3 regions of the Weizmannia sp. FSL K6-0777 genome follow, and region 1 is predicted to be linked to each of the others. Evidence: riboswitches for the same ligand, from Rfam matches in the RefSeq annotation. Region 1 holds a riboswitch; each other region holds the start of a gene.
The links. Region 1 has a riboswitch for S-adenosylmethionine ahead of metK (methionine adenosyltransferase). Riboswitches for the same ligand answer to the same signal wherever they lie in the genome.
Positions count from the first base shown of each region.

Region 1 (4,212 bases):
TGCGCATATGGACTTTCACCGAATCAATCATTACGTCACGCACTTCTTGAATAAATTCGTCCTCGCTTTTATGAACCGGGTGGAAGGATGCTTTCCAATATCGTTTGATTTCCATCGGTTTGCCAATTTTTTTCACAAAATAATGGCCCGGTTCAAGTTTCCGGATGTCTTTTGTCATGGTGAAAGGTTCGGGCACAAATTGGTAGGTTAAATAATATTGGACAGCATCATAATTCAGTTCTGGTTTTTCCATGGCAAGCAAAATGCTTTTCTTTTCAGAACCGAAATACATTTTATCGCCGTCTTCATAATAGAAGAACGGTTTAATGCCGAACGGGTCACGCGCGCCGCAAAGCGTTTGTTCCTGCTTATCCCAGATCGCAAACCCGAACATCCCGCGCAGACGTCCGATTGCTTTTTCGCCGTAACGGCTGTACATGGCAAGAATGACTTCCGTATCCGAATTCGTTTCGAATGTCATCCCTTCTTTTAGCAGTTCTTCACGCAATTCCACATAGTTATAAATTTCGCCATTAAAAATAATCCAGTACCGTTCGTTTTCGTATGTTAAAGGCTGGTGCCCCGCCTCGATATCGATAATGCTCAGGCGCCTGAAACCGAACTGGATATGCTCGTCTTCATAAAAGCCTTCATCATCCGGGCCGCGGTGCTCAATCATATGATTCATCTGTTTAAACTGTTGCCTGTCTTCGTCTGATAATGTAACGGGATGGTCATGGACGCAGCCAATAAATCCGCACATGTAAAAAGTCACCTACTTCATTTCGATATACTCTATTGTAAATTTATTTCTTTAAAAAACAAATGCATTTCCGCCAAAATTTGACGGCCAAATTCTGCACATGTAATATAGTTTAGCATGTTTTCCGCCAGTTTGCAGGGTTTTTGTTAAAAATGAGGCAAACAGGATTCCTTATTCCCGCCGTTTTATGAAAAAGAGCGGCCTGTATACCAGGCGCGCTCTTTTTCATATTATTTTCCGATATGATTGCGGGCGAATTCGTTCAACGCCCCGGCTTTGTCCGTTTTTTCCCAAGGCACATCCAAATCATCGCGGCCGAAATGCCCGTACGCAGCGATCTGCCTGTAAATCGGACGGCGCAAGTCGAGCATTTTGATAATGCCGGCCGGGCGCAGGTCAAAATGAGCTTCGACCGCCTCGATCAGCACTTTTTCCGGCACTTTTCCGGTCCCAAACGTATCGATGGAAATAGAAACGGGCTTCGCCACCCCGATCGCATACGCAAGCTGTACCTCGCATTTTTCCGCAAGGCCTGCCGCAACAATATTTTTCGCAACATAGCGGGCGGCATAAGCAGCGGAACGGTCCACTTTCGTCGGGTCTTTCCCGGAAAATGCGCCGCCGCCGTGACGTGCATAGCCGCCGTACGTGTCGACAATGATTTTGCGGCCGGTCAGCCCCGCATCCCCTTGAGGGCCGCCGATAACAAAGCGGCCGGTCGGATTAATCAAATACTTTGTATCCGCATCGAGCAAGTGTGCCGGCACAACCGGTTCAATGACGTATTTTTTCATATCTTCCTGGATTTGTCCGGCGCTTGTGTCAGGATCATGCTGCGTTGAAATGACAATCGTATCAATGCGGGCAGGCTGGTTGTTCTCGTCATATTCAACTGTCACCTGTGTCTTCGCATCCGGGCGCAAATACGGGATCACTTCTTGTTTGCGGAGTTCAGCAAGACGGCGGGCAAGCTTGTGGGCAAGCGAAATGGGAAGCGGCATCAGCTCTTCTGTCTCATTGCAGGCAAACCCGAACATCAGGCCCTGGTCGCCGGCTCCGATTGCCTCAATCTCTTCGTCGCTCATCCCGCCTTCGCGGGCTTCCAAAGCCTGGTTAACGCCGCGCGCAATATCTTCGGACTGTTCGTCAATCGATGTCAGCACAGCGCATGTTTCCGCATCAAACCCGTATTTCGCGCGCGTATAGCCGATCTCTTTAATGGTCTTGCGCACCACTTTCGGAATATCCACATATGTATTGGTGGAAATTTCCCCCGTGACAAGCACGAGCCCTGTTGTGACGGAAGTTTCACAGGCAACGCGGGCATTCGGGTCTTTTTCTAAAATGGCATCCAAAATGGCATCGGAAATCTGGTCGCAAATTTTGTCCGGATGGCCTTCCGTCACCGATTCCGATGTGAACAAATGCCGTCCTTTTAACATCCGCTTTTCCTCCTTATATGGTTACATATTGGAAACGGTACTCATACCCTAAACTCGATTCATTTCATGTACAAAGCCAAAAATAAAAACCTTCCCCATTCATCATGAGTGGAAAGGTTTTGACTTCAATCAATCGCGCCTTTCACTCTTATCGTTCAAGGAAACAATCCTTGCTGCAGGTTAGCACCTTTGCCTGGAAGTCAAGCGGCAGCTGCGTTGCGAGCGCATTGCCTGTTCCAGAGGCGGGTTGCTGGGTTTCATCGGGCCCGTCCCTCCACCAGCTCGGGATAAGAGTATCCGTTCAAAGTAAAATCATACGCAATTTAGCAGGCGCTGTCAATGATTTTTTCGCCCTTCTCCCCTTTGTCCTCTGCATTTTTCCCGGAAAAAAGTATGTAATAAACGGATGAATATGTTATACTGATATCGTTTAAAGTGAAATAAGTTATTCAAAGGGGCGGTTTATGAAAATGGATCTGATTGGCGCTTCTGACGATTTAAAGTTTTTGTTGTCGGGGGAAAACGTACGCATGCAGCTTTCCGTGCCACAATTAATGGAAAAAATTATCGAACGGAAAGAAGCTGTACTGACAACGGAAGGGGCCATTTCTGCTGCAACAGGAAAATATACAGGAAGGTCACCGAAAGATAAATTTATTGTCGTCGACTCCGAATCAAAAGACCGTGTCGACTGGGGCAAAATCAACCAGCCGGTTTCTCCCGGCGTGTTCAACAGGCTTTATGAAAAAATGGTCCGGCATTTAAAAGGGAAAGACGAAATTTTTGTGTTTAAAGGTTTTGCGGGTGCCGATCCAAAAAGCCGCCTTCCGATCCAGACCGTGAATGAGTTCGCCTGGCATAATTTATTCGCGCATCAATTGTTTATCCGGCCGGATGCGGAGGAGCTCTATCAACACGATGCGCAATTTACGATTCTTTCCGCGCCGCTGTTTAAGGCAGACCCGGCGCTTGACGGCACGCATTCCGAAGCGTTCATCATGATTTCACTTGAACGCCGGATAATTTTGATCGGCGGGACGGAATATGCAGGCGAAATGAAAAAAAGCATTTTTTCCATCATGAATTACTTGCTGCCGCAAAAAGGCATCCTTCCCATGCACTGCTCCGCCAATACTGGGAAAAACGGCGATACGGCCCTGTTTTTCGGCTTGTCCGGGACCGGGAAAACGACGCTTTCCGCCGATCCGGAGCGCGCACTTATAGGGGACGATGAGCACGGCTGGTCCGACAGCGGTGTCTTCAATATTGAAGGCGGATGCTATGCAAAGTGCATCGGGCTTACGGAAGAAAAAGAACCACAAATTTACCAGGCGATCCGTTTTGGGACCGTACTTGAAAATGTGGTCGTAGATCCGGTGTCCCGCAAACCGCAATATGACAACAATGCACTGACGGAAAATACAAGGGCTGCTTACCCGATTGAAAACATCGGCAATATTGCCCGCTCCGGCATGGCCGGCCATCCGTCAACCATTATATTCCTGACGGCCGATGCATCCGGTGTCCTGCCGCCGATCAGCAGGCTGACAAAAGAGCAGGCCATGTACCATTTCTTAAGCGGTTACACTTCTAAACTGGCCGGTACCGAACGCGGCGTCACGCGCCCGGAAGCCGTGTTCTCCACTTGCTTCGGCGCGCCGTTTTTGCCGCTTGAGCCCGCCGTTTATGCGGAAATGCTCGGCGAGAAAGTTGACAGGCACAACGTCCAGGTATTTCTTGTCAATACCGGCTGGACAGGCGGCCCGTACGGAACCGGTTCCCGCATGAAATTAAGCGATACGCGGGCCATGGTCCGGGCTGCGATAAACGGCAAACTGAAAGATACCGAAACACGGCAGGATGATATTTTCGGGCTACACATCCCGGTTCATATTGAAGGGGTGTCAGATGACGTCCTTTATCCGGCAGATACATGGACGGACAAGCAGGCTTACCGTGAAAAAGCGTTCGAACTTGCAGCCCGGTTCAAAGAAAATTTCCGGCAAT
Region 1 is NZ_CP151971.1:2,347,723-2,351,934, forward strand. Features, by position in the region: gene asnB (asparagine synthase (glutamine-hydrolyzing)) at 1-763, opposite strand, end outside; gene metK (methionine adenosyltransferase) at 994-2,205, opposite strand; SAM riboswitch class I at 2,351-2,499, opposite strand; gene pckA (phosphoenolpyruvate carboxykinase (ATP)) at 2,670-4,212, shown strand, end outside.

Region 2 (4,212 bases), 1.2 Mb from region 1:
TGCGTTGTTTGATAAAATCATCGAAATAAACAACCGTCTGGAACGCGTTAATATCAATTTCCCCGTCGCTTAATGCGAGGTTCGGCTGAACATAGTCGTCAAAGCGGACAATCTTAATATTAATATTTTTCTTTTTCGCGAGTTTCTGGATTAAATTCCATGTCGGCACTTCAGAAGTGGTTGTCCCGACTTTGATTGTTTTTGTGCTTGTACTGCTCGAATTGTTTTTGGCCCCGCATCCTGCCAAAACCAGGATGAGCCCCAATAATAGAATCGCAAATTTTTTCATCGCTGCTAAGTCCCCCTGAATTGAATTTTTTATAAAAAAGGTGTAACCCTTTTTCCCAATATTATTTTCTCCGGATTTTTTTGGAGAGAAAGTTGCCCAATGTCTGGACAAGCTGGGTGAAAATGACCAGCGTGATAACGGTAACGATCATGACGCCTGTCTGAAACTGGTTGTACCCGTACGTGATCGCCAAATCCCCGATCCCGCCGGCACCGACCGCGCCCGCCATCGCGGAAGCCCCAATCAGCCCGATGGTGGCAATCGTTAAATTGAGCACCATGGATGCCTTTGCTTCCGGAAGCAAAAACCGCCAAATAATCTGCCAGTTCGTCGCCCCCATTGACTGCGCAAGTTCGATTGTCCCTTTGTCGACTTCAAGCAGTGAACTTTCAATGAGCCTCCCGATGTAAAAAGCAGTGTACAACACAAGCGGCACAATCGCTGCGGTTGTTCCGATCGCTGTCCCGACAACCCAGCGCGTAAACGGAATGATCGCGACAACGAGAATAATAAACGGGATCGACCGAAAAATATTGATAATCACATTTAAAATATTAAAAATCCATTTGTTTTCCCATATGCCGTTTTCCCGGGTAATAACGAGAATGACGCCAACCGGGATGCCGATGATGATGGAAATGAGTAATGATACAGCCACCATATACAGCGTCTGGCCCATTGCCGTGAAAAATTGCGGCCAAAACCATGACCAATCAAATGCCATTTTTCTCCACCTCCCGAATGATCGCTTCGTGATCGTTGATGTACTGAATGGCCCGCTTCATTTCTTCCGGGTCGCCTTTCAATTCGACAAGCAGGTTGCCAAAAGGGATTCCCTGAAGTTCGGTGATCATGCCATGAAGCACATTCAGGTCGATTGAAAATTGTTTTGCTGTATTGGATAACAGCGGCATATTGGTGGAAGCTCCCTTAAACAGAATCCGGTAAATGCCGTGCGGGTTGTCTTTGCTGCTTTCATCGATCAGTTTTTGCACCGATGGCGGAATCGAATCATTCAGCACAGTTTTCACAAAGCTTCTCGCAATTTGCGTTTTCGGTTCTGTGAAAAGGTCGATTACAGGGCCCTGCTCCACAATTTTTCCGCCGTCCAGCACCGCCACTTTATCACAAATATCACGAATGACATTCATTTCGTGGGTAATCATCAGGATCGTAATGCCCAGCTCGTCCCGGACTTTCCGCAAAAGGTCCAACACGGCTTCGGTCGTATTCGGGTCAAGGGCAGACGTTGCCTCGTCACAAAGCAAGATGTCCGGATCTGTCGCAAGGGCTCTTGCAATACCGACCCTTTGTTTCTGGCCGCCTGACAACTGGTCAGGGTAGTGATGCATTCTCTCTTCCAGCCCGACAAAAGACAATAATTCTGCCACTTTTGCCTTTATTTCTTCCTTCGGGCGATGTTCCAGCACAAGCGGCATGGCCACATTTTGAAAAATCGTCTTTGACTGAAGCAGATTGAACTGCTGGAAAATCATGCCGATTTTTTTTCGCTCTTGACGTAGCTTGGCAGGCGGCAGGCGCACAAGGTCGACCCCGTTAACGAGCACTTTCCCGGAAGTCGGCCGCTCGAGCAGATTGACGCACCGAATCAGTGTGCTTTTCCCGGCACCACTGTAACCAACCACCCCGAAGATTTCCCCTTTTTCAACACGCAGGTTGATGCCTTTTAACGCTTCAACCTTTTTGTCCTTCCCTTTTCCGTATACCTTATGAATATCTTCTAATACCAGCATGTTGAAAACTCCTTCTGTTCCTTTTGGCAAAAAAAAACCTTCTTTCATTCGAAAGAGGTTTGCCGGTCAAGTGACTTATCTCTCAGAATGAACCATTCTGCAGGAATTAGCACCTTTCAAAAAAAGATTTGAAGGTTGCTGGACGTCATCGGGCCTGTCCCTCAGTCTCTCTGGATAAGTTATTCATTTGTTATATTTAAATATTAGTGGACGGCTCGGGATTTGTCAATTCATTATTTTATATTTTTTTGTTTTTCAATCGTCAGACAACTTGAAACAATGCCCGGTTTCCGCGCCACTCCACGTGAATTTCATGCTCAAAAAAGCGGGAAAGCACTTGTTTTTCAATCATCTCGGAAGTCCGGCCCTGCCGGAAAACTTCCCCGTTTCTGATCAGCAATGTTTTTTGGAAAGCGGGAGAAATTTCTTCCGGATGGTGCGTGACATATACAAGCGTCGGTCCGTTCTTATCTTTCGCCAGCTCTTCCACACTTTCTAGCAAAATTTCCCGGGCAAACAAATCCAGCCCGTTGCAAGGCTCGTCCAAAATTAAGATGCGCGGTTCCGCCATTAACGCGCGCGCAATTAAAAGCTTCTGCCGCTCTCCTTGCGAACAATGTTCATAAGCACGGCTAAAAAGGGAAGCACAATGCAATTGTTCCATCAAGCGCAGGGCTTTCTCTTCGTCTTGTGCATCCACCGCTTCATACAGCCCGATGGATGCATATTTGCCGCTGATGACCACATCGCGTGCAAGTTGGGTGCGCGGTATCCTTTCCTGGATGGAGGAGCTGACCCAGCCGATTGATTTCCGCAGTTCCGGCAGGCTTGTTTTTCCGAACGCTTTCCCGAGCACCTTGATGCTCCCCTTTGTCGGCCAAATATACCCGTTGATCATATTGAGCAAAGTGGTTTTGCCGGAACCGTTTAAGCCGAGGACAGCCCAATGCTCCCCTTTTTTGACCGTCCAGTGAATGTCCGAGAGCAGTTTTTTGCCGTCGCGCATCAGGCTCACACCGGCAACTTCGATTATATTTTCCATCTGTGCCATCCCCTTACATTTCGTACAAGTTTTAGACACACAGGGGTTCACCCTGCGCACTTCATTTATTCATGCTGGCGAGAAAATCCCCGAGCAGGTCTTCCGCATCTTCTTCTTTTTCCGGCGCTCCCGTTTCGGGCGGTGCCGGTTCGGCGGCGGCAGTTCTCCAGTCGAATGCATCAAGATCATCCGATCCAGGCGGCTCACCACCGGATCGAACCGGTTTCCCGTCCGCTTCTTCGCTGGTTTGCGGCAATTCGTCTTCCTGTAAAAAAAGCGTCTCATCCATAGATACAGGTTGTTTCGAAAGGGCCGCAAAGAGCGAAGTCGCCCGGAGTGGATCCTGAATCAGTTCGTAAACAATGCTGCCGAGCATCGCTTCCGAATGTTCATGCTTCAGCCAGTCATGTTGCACTTTTGTCAGTTTGCGCGGCAGCGGGATTGTAATGGTTTCTTTGTCCTTTACGAGCGACTGGTTAACACCTTGTATCACATATCCGGCTATTTTGGCGGAGAAGTTCCGTTTCTCTTTTTCTTTTAACTTTGACAGTTCTTTTAAAATATGATCGGGCGTATCCTGGGGGATCCGGAACGCAATCGTCTGGCCCCGCTTCATCCCGCTTTGTTTTTCCATATTTTTTCACCTTATTTGGATTCGACCGGTTTCTTTCCTTTGTCTTCCGGTTTATTGTTTTTCCTCACATAATCCGAAATTAATTTGTAGTAAGCATTGGCCATCATCCAGATGCTCTCTTTTTCATCTTCAAAGAAATCAATATTGTAGCCGTCAAGGCTGTTGTTCAGCGTTTTTAAGTAATCTTTCAGGACAACAGAACCGCCGCCGACAAAATAGCAAATCTCTGTTTGTGAGTTTTTCTGCCACACGTTCCGGAGCAGGCGGTATTGTTTCTTTGCAAGGTCAAACAAGATACGGTCTGTAATGTCGTGCACGCTTGTCCGGCTGCCTTTTACCATAATATGGTTGCGGTCATGCTTTTTCGTGATAATATCGACCACATCACGGCGGCTGTCCAATTCGACCCCGTATTTGACGCGGATTTCTTCACGGATCTGTTCAAGCGCTTCTGATACGCCTAGATTAAATCCCTGCGCCCGGTCATCATCGA
Region 2 is NZ_CP151971.1:3,500,015-3,504,226, forward strand. Features, by position in the region: gene NST70_RS16760 (MetQ/NlpA family ABC transporter substrate-binding protein) at 1-289, opposite strand, end outside; gene NST70_RS16765 (methionine ABC transporter permease) at 351-1,013, opposite strand; gene NST70_RS16770 (methionine ABC transporter ATP-binding protein) at 1,003-2,043, opposite strand; SAM riboswitch class I at 2,116-2,224, opposite strand; gene NST70_RS16775 (ABC transporter ATP-binding protein) at 2,306-3,085, opposite strand; gene NST70_RS16780 (hypothetical protein) at 3,147-3,719, opposite strand; gene NST70_RS16785 (ParM/StbA family protein) at 3,731-4,212, opposite strand, start outside.
Region 2: it holds a riboswitch for S-adenosylmethionine, as region 1 does, so the genes downstream of both, NST70_RS16770 (methionine ABC transporter ATP-binding protein) here and metK (methionine adenosyltransferase) in region 1, are expected to answer to the same signal.

Region 3 (4,212 bases), 690 kb from region 1:
AAAATTTTATCCGTTTCTCTCATGGGAATCTCCTCCAATAAAAAAAGTATCTGATCGCAAACCGAGCCTTAATGTTTCAAGCGCAAGGGCATCCGAAAAAGGGATGTTGGCCAAATTGGCATCCGGGCCGAGATGGTGGATAAAAAAAGCCTGGAGCTGCTTGTTGGGTGCTTCGAAAATGAAAGAATCGCGGGGAATCCCCGAGTCCAGGATGGCCGCAAACATCTCCTCCCGTATTTCACCGTCCCCGTTGCAAATGCCGCTCGTGCCGCTTTCCCTTGCCTCTGTCATCACTTTATATGCGCCTGCTTCTAAATCTTGACTAATCGATTCCAACCATAATGCTGGCGTATCGGCCATTGATTTGGCAGCATCTTTTGAGCCGACTTCACTTAACACTTTAAACTCCTTTGAAAACTCCGCAATATAGCGGCATTTTTCCGTATTGGACAGCGGCAGGGTGCCATTTGAGATTTCAACATATTCGCATTCAAACCGCCGGCAGTATTGAACGTACCGATCCGTTTTTCCCTGGCTGGCAAACTTTTCAAATAAAGTGCCGCCGAAAAAGAAGGCAATGCCGTTTTGCCTCAAGTGATCTATTTTTTCTTCCAAATGGCGTGAAACGACCGATGTCCCCCAGCCGAATTTGACGAAATCAATATAAGGGGCTGCACTGTTCATGGTATCTTTAAAAAAGTTCAGCGGAATGCCATTGTCAATTAAGATGGTGATTCCGCAATCCCGCGGTTTCTCATTGCGTAAAGGCAGTGTCAAACCATGGTCATTCATCTTCAACCCTCACGATCGTTGGAAATTCTCCTGTTGGATCCATTTTCATCACAAACCCGCAGTCTCTCTCTTTAATGCAAAATTCCAGGTCAGCCGGGTTAAATGCAGGCTGGCCGGGATCAAGAAATTTCTTTGCAACACTGGCATCTACAATCTCCTTGATCACTGATTCCGGCTTTATCGTGCCGGAGCCGGTGAGGATGCTTTCCATGTATAACGCGCATGCCAGGTCATCTTCCCCCGTCGGATGGGAAGCAATCATGTTGATGCGGGCGTTGTCTTTGTCTTTCCATTTGCGCCGGACCCATTTTGCCGTCGTTTTTGCATTCGAAAAGCCGGTAACATAGACTTCCTTTGCGTGAAGGGCGTGAAAAACTGCTTTTACCCCGTTTGTCGATGTTTGTACCAACGTTTTGCCGGCTAACGGCTGTTTGGCGATGGCGGCCGGTGAATGACCAAAATCAAATCCTGGGATCGGAAGGCCGTGCCTTTCGCCCGTGAGCAAAACATGCGGGTATTTGTTTTTGATACGAAAAGCCGTTTCTATTGAGTCAGCCAGCCATATTTCTTTTACGCCGCCCAAAAAGGCATGGTGGGCAACCGTAAACGCGCGGATTACATCGATCACAATATTGGCATCTCCATCTTCCGGCGTCATCTCATTCCCCTGGTAAATGCGGATATTCATCCATTCCCCCCTCATTCTGTGCAAAAGATACATAAAGTATATTGGGGGGACGCTTGATGCGGAACTTGCCACCCTTTTCCTTTTTTAAATGTCCCATCTGTTCAAAAAAGAATTGACTGTACCTGTATTTGATTGTATAATGTTTTCAATGATTTCTAAATAATGATTTGTGCTTCTTATCCAGAGAGGTGGAGGGAAAGGCCCTTTGAAGCCTCGGCAACAGGTTGAAAAACACTGTGCCAATTCCTGCAGACAATCGTCTGAAAGATAAGAGAAGTTGACCATTGTGCGCCGGCTCTTCTTATCTTTGTAAGGAGAGCTTTTTTCGAAGGCGCTTCTCATGGAAAGAAGCGGATTAAAATCCAAGTAAACTTCTATGTCTATTTGGATTAGGATGTCATACATAAATAAACAAATGAAAAGTGCATGCAAACATTGCGAGGTGGAAGATTTGCCGTTAAGTGTACAAAACAGCCCGTTTAGTAAAGAACAGGCGGAAAAGTTAAATGAACTGCTGCAACTATTAACGGATCAGCAAAAATTATGGCTAAGCGGATATTTAACCTATCCGTTTGCCGAACAAGGAACGAATCCCCCGGGAAGTACAGCTGTTGCTGAAAAACCGGTACAGACGGCAACCAAAACGGTTACGCTGCTGTTTGGTTCCGAGACAGGCAATGCCCAGGCGCTTGCCGAAGCATTCGCCGCCAGATTAAAAGAAATGCAGTTTACCGTATCTTTTTCGGCACTCGATGCAGCCAAGCCGAAAGATTTAAAAAATGCAGGGTATCTGCTCATCATTACAAGTACACAAGGGGAAGGGGATCCGCCTGACAACGCATTGTCTTTCTATGAGCTGATCCACAGCAGAAAAGCCCCAAAACTGGACGGGGTCCCTTTTTCCGTTTTGGCGCTTGGGGACCAGACATATGAGTTTTTTTGCAAGGTCGGAAAAGAGATCGACAAGAGGCTGGAAGAGTTGGGCGGGGAAAGGCTCTATCCGCGGGTGGATTGTGATGTGGATTATGAAGAGGACGCCCGCGAATGGTTTGAAGGGGTTGCAGGCGTGCTCCGGGCATCTGCCTTGCCGGCTTCAACCGCTGCGGATGCCACCCGGCCTGCAAACACCGATTATTCCAAATCCAACCCGTTCCAGGCGGAAGTGTTGGAAAATATCAACTTGAACTGGGAAGGGTCCAATAAAAAAACGCACCATATCGAACTATCCCTTGAAGGGTCCGGTTTTACATTTGAACCGGGGGACAGCATCGGGATTTACCCGGAAAATGATCCGAAACTCGTGGAACGGCTGATCGAAAAGCTCGGCTGGGATCCGGAAGAACCAGTTCCGGTCAATAAAAAAGGGGAAGTGCTGCCGGCCAGGGAAGCATTACTCAGACATTATGAAATTACGAGATTAACAAAACCGCTGCTTCAGCAGGCAGCCGTGCTTTTCGGAAACAAAGCGCTTACGGCTTTGCTTGAAAATGAAGCGGAGGCAAAGGCGTACCTTGAAGGGCGGGGCCTGCTCGATCTTGTCGAGGAATATCCGCCGGAAAAAGTGGAAGTGCAAGCTTTCGTACAAATGCTCCGGAAAATGCCGCCGCGGCTTTATTCGATCGCAAGCAGCTGGAAAGCGAACCCCGATGAAGTCCATCTTGTCATTGCACTGGACTGCTATACAGCAAACGGAAGGGTGCGCGAAGGGGTTTGCTCCGGGCAAATCGCAGGCAGGATAAAACCGGGAGACAAGCTGCCGGTTTATGTCCACCGCAATCCGAATTTCAAACTTCCGGCTGACCCGGATGTGCCGGTGATCATGATCGGGCCGGGAACAGGCGTGGCGCCGTTCCGTTCTTTCCTGGAAGAAAGGGAAGCGGAAGGGATCACCGGACGAACATGGCTGTTTTACGGGGACCAGCATTTTGCGACGGATTTTCTGTATCAGCTTGACTGGCAAAACTGGCTGAAAAATGGCGTGCTCGAACGGATGGATGTGGCTTTTTCGCGCGACCAGGCAGAAAAAATATACGTCCAGCACCGGATGCTTGAAAAAAGCAAAGATTTTTATGCATGGCTTGAAAAAGGCGCCTGTGTGTATGTGTGCGGCGATGAAAAGCAGATGGCCCGCGACGTCCAGGAAACGCTGCTTGAAATTCTTGAAACAGAAGGCAATATGGCGAGGGAAGAGGCAGAGGATTATTTACAGGAAATGCGACGGGCAAAACGATACCAGCGTGATGTGTATTAACAGAGAGGGGCAGGAAGATGGCTGATAAAAAACTTGATCCGCTTGAAACGATAAAAGAAAAAAGCCGGTTTTTAAGAGGGACGATTGCGGAAGGGCTCAAAGATCCACTGACCGGCGCGATATCCGAAGACGATAATAAACTGTTGAAATTTCATGGCAGCTACCAGCAGGACGACCGCGATATCCGCAACGATCGGCGCAAAAAGAAACTGGAGCCGGCTTACCAGTTTATGGTGCGTGTCCGCATTCCGGGCGGTGTTGCGACCCCGGAACAGTGGCTTGTGATGGATGAACTGGCGCAAAAATACGGGAACGGAACGCTGCGTATGACAACCCGGCAGACATTCCAGATGCATGGCATTTTAAAATGGAATTTAAAGCAGGCCATCCGGGAAATGAACGATGCGCTCATGACGACGCTTGCCGCGTGCGGGGATGTGAACCGGAACGTCATGTGCAACCCGAACCCGTACCAGTCGGA
Region 3 is NZ_CP151971.1:1,661,634-1,665,845, forward strand. Features, by position in the region: gene NST70_RS07730 (VOC family protein) at 1-23, opposite strand, end outside; gene NST70_RS07735 (phosphosulfolactate synthase) at 7-792, opposite strand; gene NST70_RS07740 (2-phosphosulfolactate phosphatase) at 785-1,480, opposite strand; SAM riboswitch class I at 1,654-1,754, shown strand; gene NST70_RS07745 (assimilatory sulfite reductase (NADPH) flavoprotein subunit) at 1,875-3,731, shown strand; gene cysI (assimilatory sulfite reductase (NADPH) hemoprotein subunit) at 3,749-4,212, shown strand, end outside.
Region 3: it holds a riboswitch for S-adenosylmethionine, as region 1 does, so the genes downstream of both, NST70_RS07745 (assimilatory sulfite reductase (NADPH) flavoprotein subunit) here and metK (methionine adenosyltransferase) in region 1, are expected to answer to the same signal.